3 regions of the Streptosporangium sp. NPDC000509 genome follow, and region 1 is predicted to be linked to each of the others. Evidence: riboswitches for the same ligand, from Rfam matches in the RefSeq annotation. Region 1 holds a riboswitch; each other region holds the start of a gene.
What was found. Region 1 has a riboswitch for S-adenosylmethionine ahead of thrC (threonine synthase). Riboswitches for the same ligand answer to the same signal wherever they lie in the genome.

Region 2: linked by a shared signal. The riboswitch ahead of ACFY3D_RS11250 (aminotransferase class V-fold PLP-dependent enzyme) and the one ahead of thrC (threonine synthase) in region 1 are both predicted to bind S-adenosylmethionine.
Region 3: linked by a shared signal. The riboswitch ahead of ACFY3D_RS17365 (glutathione S-transferase C-terminal domain-containing protein) and the one ahead of thrC (threonine synthase) in region 1 are both predicted to bind S-adenosylmethionine.

Annotation. Positions count from the first base shown of each region.
Region 1 is NZ_JBIAYX010000028.1:28,189-31,455, reverse strand. It holds gene ACFY3D_RS36325 (MoaD/ThiS family protein) at 18-293, opposite strand; gene thrC (threonine synthase) at 316-1,605, opposite strand; SAM riboswitch class I at 1,620-1,760, opposite strand; gene ACFY3D_RS36315 (S1 family peptidase) at 2,004-3,267, opposite strand, start outside.
Region 2 is NZ_JBIAYX010000005.1:109,071-112,337, reverse strand. It holds gene ACFY3D_RS11260 (cytochrome P450) at 1-258, opposite strand, end outside; gene ACFY3D_RS11255 (TerC family protein) at 278-1,216, opposite strand; SAM riboswitch class IV at 1,459-1,574, shown strand; gene ACFY3D_RS11250 (aminotransferase class V-fold PLP-dependent enzyme) at 1,627-2,934, shown strand; gene ACFY3D_RS11245 (NADH-quinone oxidoreductase subunit D) at 2,952-3,267, shown strand, end outside.
Region 3 is NZ_JBIAYX010000008.1:324,566-327,832, forward strand. It holds gene ACFY3D_RS17355 (ABC transporter permease) at 1-485, shown strand, start outside; gene ACFY3D_RS17360 (DUF402 domain-containing protein) at 506-1,027, opposite strand; SAM riboswitch class IV at 1,080-1,192, shown strand; gene ACFY3D_RS17365 (glutathione S-transferase C-terminal domain-containing protein) at 1,232-2,167, shown strand; gene ACFY3D_RS17370 (FAD/NAD(P)-binding protein) at 2,164-3,267, shown strand, end outside.

The DNA of each region.
Region 1 (3,267 bases):
GCGTCAGGACGGAGGAGTCAGCCTCCGGCCACCGCCGGGATGATGGAGATCTGAACACCGGAGGGCGTCGCCGTGTCGAGGTTGTCGGCGAAACGGACATCCTCATCCCCCACGTAGACATTGACAAAACGTCGGATCTTTCCCGATTCATCGAGAATCCGGGCACCGATCCCCGGGAAGTCCGCGTCGAGCTTCTGAAGAACATCGCGCAGGGTCTCGCCTTCTCCGTTCACCTCGGCGGCACCATCGGTGCAAGTCCGGAGAATCGTCGGAATCCGCACAGAAACGCTCATAATTCAGTACCTTTCACGATTTCTAGGCGATAGCCGCACGGAATGCGTCAAGAGAGGGTCGAATCACTGCGGTCGGGCGCGCCTCCGCGGCCACCGCGTCCAGGGTCTTGAGACCGTCGCCGGTGTTGAGGACCACGGTCTCGGCGTCGGGGTCGAGCGTGCCCGAGGCGACCAGCTTGCGCAGCACCCCGACGACGACGCCTCCCGCCGTCTCGGCGAAGATGCCCTCGGTCCTCGCCAGCAGCCGGATCGAGTCGACGATCTCGGCGTCGGTGACGTCCTCGACCGCGCCGCCGGTGCGGCGGGCGATGTCCAGGACGTACGGCCCGTCGGCCGGGTTGCCGATCGCGAGCGACTTGGCGATCGTGTCCGGCTTGACCGGCCGGATCACGTCATGACCCGCCTTGTAGGCGGCCGAGACCGGGGAGCACCCCTCGGCCTGGGCGGCGAAGATCTTGTACGGCCTGTCCTCGACCAGGCCGAGCGCGATCAGCTCCTTGAAGCCCTTGTCGATCTTCGTGAGCTGCGAGCCGGAGGCGACCGGGATGACGATCTGGTCGGGAAGACGCCAGCCGAGCTGCTCGGCGATCTCGTAGGCGAGCGTCTTGGACCCCTCCGCGTAGTACGGCCGGAGGTTGACGTTGACGAAGCCCCACTGGTCGCCCAGCTCGTCGCCGATGAGCTCGGAGCAGAAGCGGTTCACGTCGTCGTAGGTGCCCTCGATGCCGATGAGCCTGCCGCCGTACACGGAGGCCATGACAATCTTGGCCTGCTCCAGGTCGGAGGGGATGAACACGCAGGCGTCCAGCCCGGCCCGCGCGGCGGCGGCGGTCACGGCGCCGGCGAGGTTGCCCGTGGAGGAGCAGGAGAGGGTGTGGAAACCGAAGTTGCGTGCCGCCTCGACGGCGATGGCCACCACGCGGTCCTTGAAGGAGTGGGTGGGGTTGCCGGAGTCGTCCTTCACGTGCAGCGAGCGGATGCCCAGCTCGCGGGCGAGGTTGCCGGCGTTGACGAGCTTGGTCCAGCCGGGCGCCATGTTGGGCTTGGCGGCCACGTCCTCGGGGACGGGCAGCAGCGAGCGGTAGCGCCAGATGTTGGTCGGCCCCTCGGCGATCCGCTCCCGGGTCACACGCCCGAAGTCGTACGCGATCTCAAGGGGCCCGAAACACTCGCTACACGCGAAGCTGGGGCCGAGGTCGTAGCGGGCACCGCACTCCCGGCAGGACAGCGCCACGGCGGGGCCGAAGCGCCGGTCGCGCGCGCCGTCGGCACGAGCGGAGGAGGTGGTGTTCTCAGTGGTTGCGAGCGCCATGAAGCGAGGCCTTTCCCTCATCTTCGTCTGGACCACCCTGGTCACAGACCGGAATTGGCACCTGTCCCGGTCGACCTCGTTCAGATCACGGGTCGTGAACCGGGATGGTTGCCGGGGCTTCGCAGGGCCGGTCCCTCCACCCCTCTGGATGAGCAGATATTCAGTTGGAAACCTGACGCGCAGGTCTTGAGCACTCTACCTCGCCCCACCGTCCTCCTGACTTCGTGTCTCACTGTGCGAGATACGGCGTGTTATCCAGCGGACAACCGGAACCGGGCCGCCGACCGCGAGACACGCGGCGGGCACCACGCACAAGCGGGTGAGGCCCCCGCCAGGCGGGGGCCTCACCCCTTCGGGTCAGCGCCGGACACGGCCCGCCGAAGGTGCCTGGGAACGAGTCACGGCACCCTGAATCCGAGGGTGTAGGAGCCGGAGCCGGCTGCGGCGACCACCCGATATCGGTAGTAGCCTGCCGTGCCGGTGTAGGAGATTTTCTCGTTGGCGCCTGGGCCGTCAGAGGTGGCGACGGCCGCCCAGCTCCTGCCGTCCCACTTCTGCAGATACAGGTCGAAGTCGCTGCCTTCAGCGGTCAGACAGGCGGAGTGGACGCCCCCCGTGGTTGACCTGTAGTAACGGCCCTTGGGCTGGTAGGCGGTCGCGCCGTTGGCGAGGGTGCCGGTGTAGGTGTTCGGGAAGCCGGTGCAGGTGCCCAAGACCGGCGGTGGCTGATTGCCCGCGACGGTCCTCAAGGTCAGGCCGTAGGCGGTGAGGATCGGGCCGACCGGCTGGAAGTAGGTGGTGCCCCCCTGGTCGCAGTCGCCGGAGCCGCCGGAAGTGACACCCTGGGCCTGGTCGATGGAGATGAAGGAGCCGCCCGAGTCCCCTGGCTCGGCGCAGACGCTGGTGCGGGTCACCCCGGAGACGGTGCCCTGGGGATAGGTGACGCTGGCGCCGCGCTGCTGGATGAGGCCGCAGTGCCAGCCGGTGGTGGAGCCGGACCGGCAGACCGAGGCCCCCTCGATGGCGGGCGTGGCTCCGGCGACGGACACGACGCCGCCCTGGCCGTTGTCCACCGACGGGGTGGGGGTCCAGTCGGCGTTGACCATGACCCAGGAGTAGTCGTTGCCGGGAAAGGTCGACGCCTGGAAGACACCCTGGGGGGCTCGGTTGAAGCCGGTGGTGGTGTCGCCGGCCTTTCCACAGTGGCCCGCGCTGACGAAGCCCGGTTGGGTGCCCTTGAGCACGGGGAAGCCGATCGAGCAGCGGCTGGTGGAACCGATGTAGTAGGCGTTGCCGCCCACCAGGTCGTACAGGGGCAGAGGAGCCTCGGCGGTGGGCACCACCTGCACCGCGTCCTCGTCCACGTCACTGTCCAGGACGACGCCCTCGGCCGCCTCGGGGTTCAGGGAGAGGACGAGTACTTTGTTCCTTTTCACGTCGACATAACGCACACTCGCCACGTGCCGCGAGAAATCCGGGGAGAGGTCGAGCTTCGTCTTGATCTCGTTGAGCTCCGCCAGCGACCTGGGGACGACCTGGGCCTCGGAGCCCGCCGCGAGGATCGAGGGGACATCGGTGCCACTGGTGGTGGCCGTTATCAGAGTGTCCGCGGTGGTTCCCCGAAGCCAGACGCCGCCGAAACGGGGACCGAGTCTTTCGGCC
Region 2 (3,267 bases), on a different contig from region 1:
CATCCCTGCCCTGATCACCCGCCAGAACGGGTCCTGGAACTCGGGGTCGTCCGGCCTGCCGAACTCCTGGTGCGAGGCCACGTGCAGGTAGGACCGGCCGAGCCTGCGGTCTCGCAGCAGCGCGTTGACGTCGGCGTGCCTCGCCACCAGCCATTGGCCGGTCGGCTCGAAGAAGCCGACCGGCCGCTCCCGCCTCAGCTCGTCGTAGACGTCGTAGGGGTGGGCGACGAATTCCGGATTCCAGGGATCAAAGCGCACGTAATCATCGTAATCCTGGTCAGGAGTCGGGCCGCTTGTCCGAATTTCCCTTTTTAGATGATTCATCCACTCCGTCCGCGGGACCGGTCTGGCTCGCCGGAACCCCCTGAGGCACCGCGACCGCCGACGCCTCCGAGCCGGCCCGGTGCGTAGGATCCACCGAGTCCTTCCGGTCCGTGCCGTCCACCGAGTCCGTACGACCCGCCTGGTCCTCGGCACCGTAGCGAGAACGCAGCTCGACCGGCTTACGCCTGCCCGCCTTGCCGCGCATCCGGATGTTCAGCAGCTCCACCAGCAGCGAGAACGCCATCGCGAAGTAGATGTAGCCCTTGGGGATGTGCTGCTCGAACCCCTCGGCGATGAGCACGACGCCGATCAGCACCAGGAAGGACAGGGCGAGCATCTTGATGCTCGGGTGCCGGTCCACGAAGCGGCTGATCGGCCCTGAGGCGATCAGCATCACGATGACCGAGACGATGACGGCCGCGATCATGACGCCCAGCTCGTCGACCATGCCGACCGCGGTGATCACCGAGTCGAGCGAGAAGACGACGTCGAGGATCATGATCTGGATGATCACCGAGGTGAAGGACGCCGACACCTTGCCCTCGGAGTGGTGGGAGTCCCCCTCCAGGCTGCTGTGCATCTCGTGGACGCTCTTGCCCAGCAGGAACAGGCCTCCGAGTATCAGGATCAGGTCGCGCCCCGATATCCCCTGCCCGAAGACCTCGAACATCGGCGTCGTGAGCCTCACCACCCACGACAGCGCGAACAACAGGAGGAGACGGCTGAGCAGGGCGACGGAAATACCGATCTTGCGTGCCCTGTCACGCTGCGCGGGCGGGAGCTTGCCCACCAGGATCGAGATGAAGATGATGTTGTCGATCCCCAGGACGATCTCCAGGGCGACAAGGGTGAAAAAACCTATCCATATCTCGGGGTTGGTGACCCAATCCATGGCCTTCTCCTTCTTCGGCCGATTTCTTCGGCCAACGCTCGAACGCGCGATCATCCAGCCGGCTTGACCTTCTTCGGCTGACTCCAGGACGACCGGGAAAGGCCCCGAGTTCCTTCCTTTCATCACAACTTCGCCGTCAATTCGCCGGACGCGCCCAGGCGCTCGCTCCCGCCCCGGACACCGGGTTGATCACCTTTCGGACTTGCGGGCCACCGCGGGACGTCGGTTATAGTGCCTCCGTAGGTCATGAGTGCCAGTGACAAGCCCCGGCTCGCTGGCCGGCAACCCTCGCGTCCGCGGCGGGGTGCCCCGGGTGAGGACCTGGTCCGGCACGAGGTGTGCCGGGCAAGCGCGGGCTCCAGGCACCTATGCCATGGGTTGGGGTCCGATGACCTCGAAGGAGCCATGGCGTGTCCACCCTCACGATCGGCACCCCCGCCACCCCCGTCACCCCGGCCACCACCGCCGTCCCCGAGACCCGCGCGTCCGGTGACCGGCCGATCCCGGCCGTGCTCGGCTCGGACCTGGAGGTCCCGGTCAGGGGCGGCAGGCTCGTCCGCTACGCCAACCTCGACTACGCCGCGAGCGCCCCCTGTCTGGAGCCGGTGAGCGCCGCCGTCGCCGCCGCGCTCCCGGCCTACTCCAGCGTCCACCGCGGCGCCGGGTACGCGTCCCAGCTGACCACGGCCCGCTACGAGCAGGCCAGGCACACGGTGCGGGCCTTCGTCGGCGCCCGCCCCGACGACTCGGTGATCTTCACCCGCAACACCACGGACGCGACCAACCTGCTGGCCCGCAGCCTGCCCGAGGGCACCACCACCGTGGTCTTCGACACCGAGCACCACGCCTCGCTGCTGCCCTGGGAGCGGGTCGTGCGGCTCGCGGCCCCCGCCTTCCCCGGTGAGGCCGTCCGCGCCGTCGACGACGCCCTCGCCTCGATCGACGGCCCCAAGCTGCTCGTCGTGACCGCCGCCTCCAACGTCACCGGGGAGCTGTGGCCGATCGCGGCGCTCGCCCACATCGCCCACCGCCACGATGCCCGCGTCCTCGTCGACGCCGCGCAGCTCGTCCCGCACCGCCGCCTCAACCTGACGGCCCTCGACCTGGACTACGTGGTCTTCTCCGGCCACAAGCTCTACGCGCCGTTCGGCACGGGCGCGCTGATCGGCCGTTCCGACTGGCTCGCCGACGCCGAGCCGTACCTGCGGGGCGGCGGCGCGGTGAAGGCCGTGAACGACGACGACACCGAGTGGCACGACGACCCGGAGGCGCGGCACGAGGCCGGAACCCCGAACGTGCTGGGCGCCATCGCGCTCGCCGCGGCCTGCGACGCGCTGTCCGCCACCGGCTGGACCCCGCTGGTCCGCGAGGAGGAGCACCTCCTCCGGCGCCTGAGGGCGGGCCTCGCGGGTGTCCCCGGCGTCCACGAGCTGTCCCTGTGGGGCCCGGACCACCCGCGCGTCGGCATCGTCTCCTTCGTGGTGGACGGCTTCACCGCCCGCGAGGTCGCCGAGGCCCTGTCCGGCGACTACGGCATCGGGGTCCGCGACGGCAAGTTCTGCGCCCACCCCTTCGTACGGCACCTGCTGGGCGCCAAGGACGGCGGCTGCGACGACGTCACCGCCTCCGCCGTCCGCGCCTCCATCGGCATCGGTACCACCTCCGAGCACGTCGACCGACTGATCGGCGCCCTGCGGGATCTTGTCTCGCGCGGCTGACGTGACAGCATGGCCCTATGACTGAAGGCGCGCGCCGTGAGCTGAGCGTGGGGATGGGGGCTGGAGCCGAGGCCGTACGGGGGGCGGACGGCAAGGAGCTCGCCACCGAGGACATGGTCCTCAACATCGGGCCGCAGCACCCGTCCACGCACGGTGTGCTGCGGCTGCGGCTCACGCTGGACGGGGAGCGGATCGGCTCCGCCGAGCCGATCGTGGGCTACATGCACCGGGGCGCCGAGAAGCTCTTCGAGGTGCGTGACTACCGGCAGATCATCGTGCTGGCGAACCGGCACGACTGGCTGTCGGCGTTCGCCAACGAGCTGGGCGTCGTGC
Region 3 (3,267 bases), on a different contig from region 1:
GGTCGATGGACGTCGGCGGAGGGGCGTTCCTGGGCGGGCACGTGGCCGCCAGCACCGTGCGCAACCTCACCTCGCTCGTCATCGTGTTCGTCGTCGCGTTCCTGCTCGGCTTCCGGGCGGACGCGGACCTGGCGGGCTGGGCCGCGGCGGCGGGCATCCTGGTGGTGTTCGTCCTGGCCGTCTCCGCGGTCTCGGCCGTGGTCGGCCTGCTGGCCAGGACGCCGGAGGCCGCGGGCGGCTTCACCTTCGTGGTGATGTTCCTGCCCTACCCGAGCAGCGCCTTCGTTCCGGTCCACACCATGCCCACGTGGCTGCACGGGTTCGCGGAGAACCAGCCGGCCACGCCGATCATCGAGTCCGTGCGTGGCCTGCTGCTCGACAGGCCCGTGGGGAGCGACCCGTGGAAGGCGCTGGCCTGGTGCGGTGGTTTCCTACTGGTCTCGGCGCTGCTGTCCGGCAGGTTGTTCCGCGACCGCGCCCGCTGAGGTATCCGGAGGGGACGCGCTCAGCTGACCAGGGTGAGCCAGTGCGGCGCGTCCCCGAAGGGGGCGGTGCGGGTGGTGACCGCCTCCATCAACCAGGCGGCCGAGGCGCGGGCGCTCTCGACCACGTCGGGCGGGTAGGCGTACCTGACCCGGTGCTCCTCGAACTCGTCCTCGTCGTCCAGGAAGACCCGGCTCCGGCGGCCCTTCAGCAGGTTCTCGCGGACCCTGATCACGTCGAGGTCGAGGTCGATCATGGTGACCTGGCCGTCGCTCCACCGCGGCACCGTGGAGATGTCGCAGTAGATCTCGTGCTTGTGCGGTGCCGTGTTGAACGCGGCCGTCCACCAGGCGTCGCGGGGGAAGAGCATCACGAACGGATGCGGCCAGGCGACCGCGGGGCCGTCGCCCTTGTGGCCGCTGGAGTTGGCCACGCAGCCCGTCCACACCCCGTGCTCGTCCTCGCCGAGCAGCAGGCCGCGGTGGTGCCAGTGCAGTGACCCGTCGTACTTGCGGTAGACCACGTTCACGCTCTCATAGGACATTCCCCGACATTAAGGCTTGACAGAGATCTATGTATTTCCTACCTTCTAAATAGGTTAAGAGTGTCAGTGCGAAGCCCCGGCTGGCTGACCGGCAACCCTCGCACCGCGGCGGGGTGCCCCCGGGGGAGACCAGGCGGCACGGTGGGCGTGCCGCAAGCGCGGACCCCCTCACCGGGGTCACCACGACATGTCCGGGAGCGTCAGATGCCGAAGAGCAGCACACTGAACTACGCCAGCCCCGTCGACCTCGACACCCACGGCCACTACCGGCCCGGTGGCAGGTCCGGCCTGCGCTACCCCTTCACCGGGCGGATCGGCACAACCGCCTTCCCCGCCGAGCCGGGGCGCTACCACCTCTACGTCGCGGCCGTCTGTCCCTACGCGCAGCGCGCCGCCATCGTGCGCTCCCTCAAGGGACTCCAGGACGTGGTCTCGCTCTCCTACGTCGACGACGAGCGCGACGGACGCGGGTGGGCGTTCCGCGAGCGGCGCGGGGCCGACCCGGTCAACGGCTTCACCACCCTGCGGCAGGCGTACGAGGCGACCGAGCCCGGCTTCGACGGGCACGTCTCGGTGCCGGTCCTGTGGGACAGGACGAGCGGTCGCATCGTCAGCAACAACTTCCCCGACATCACGATCGACCTCGCCACCCGGTTCGGCGGTGACCCCGAGGCCGACCTCTACCCCGAGGAGCTCAGGCCGGAGATCGACGAGCTCAACACGAGGATCTACGAGATCGTCAACACGGCGGCGGGCCGCGTGGCGTCGGCCACCACCGAGAGCGCGTACACCGAGGCGCGCGCAGAGGTGATCGCCTTCCTGGACGAGCTGGACGACCGGCTGACCGACCGCAGGTACCTGTTCGGCTCGGGAATCACCGAGGCGGACGTACGGCTCTGGCCGACCCTGCTCCGCTTCGACCTGAGCGACAACCCGGCGGCCAGGATCAGCGAGCGCCCGCTGACCGCCTTCACCAACCTGTGGGCCTACGCCAGGGACCTGTACGCCCACCCCGCCTTCCGCGAGAACACCGACTTCACCGTCATCTCCCCCCGGCACGGCGAGACCGACACCTGGCGTGTCCCGGTCGAGCCGCTGTACGCCGACTGGGACGAGCCGCACCGCAGAGCCGCCGTATGAGCGCCTCGATCGCCGTCGTCGGCGCGGGACCGACGGGCACCTGCCTGGTGGAACGGATCTGCGCCAACGCCGCCGACCTGCTCGGCTGGCCTTCGCTGGACGTCCACGTGATCGACCCCCATCCGCCGGGCGGCGGGCGCGTCTGGCGGCGCGACCAGCCGGACCTGCTCTGGATGAACTCCACCGCGGCCGACGTGACGCTCTTCACCGACGAGTCGGTGCGGTGCGAGGGACCGATCCGCCCGGGACCCACGCTGGCCGAATGGCTCGGCGGAGACCCCGGCAGGTTCGCCACCCGCCCCGCGCAGAGCGACTACCTCTCCCACGTCTTCCACCGCGCGGTGGCGACCGCGCCGCGCGGCGTCCGGGTGCACGTGCACGCCACCCGCGCCGTCGACCTCGCCGACGTCCCCGGCGGCCAGGCGGTGAGGCTGGAGGACGGCAGGACGATCGAGGTCGACGCGGTGATCCTCGCCCAGGGCCACGGCGACGTGACCCCGACGAGCGAGGAGGGCACGCTGGCCCGCCTCGCCACACGTACGGGGCTGCGCTACCTGCCCACCGGCTACGCGGCGGACCTCGACCTGGACGGCGTCCCCGCGAGGGAGCCGGTGATCGTACGGGGGATGGGGCTCGCCTTCGTCGACCTGATGGTGCTGCTCACCTCGGGCCGGGGCGGCCGGTTCGTCCGCGAGTACGACGGGGAGCTCGTCTACCTGCCCAGCGGGCGGGAGCCCCTCCTGCACGTGGGCTCGCGGCGCGGGGTGCCGTACCACTCCAAGACCGGCTACCCCTTCAAGGGCGCCCGCCCGCCGGTGCCGCGCTTCCTCACCCGCGAGGCGCTGGGCGAGGGACCGTGGGACTTCCGCAAGGACGTGTGGCCGCTGGTCGCCAAGGAGCTGGCCTTCGCGTACTACCACGAGCTCATCACCGCCCACCCCAAGCGCGTCAAGCTGGGCTGGGAGGAGTTCGAGGAGGGCTTCGCGGCCGAGGAGTGGCGCAGCCTCGGGATGCGCAAGCTGATCCGCCAGGCCGTGCCCCGGCACCCGGACCGGCTCGACTTCGACCGGCTCGACCGGCCGCTGGACGGCATCCGGTTC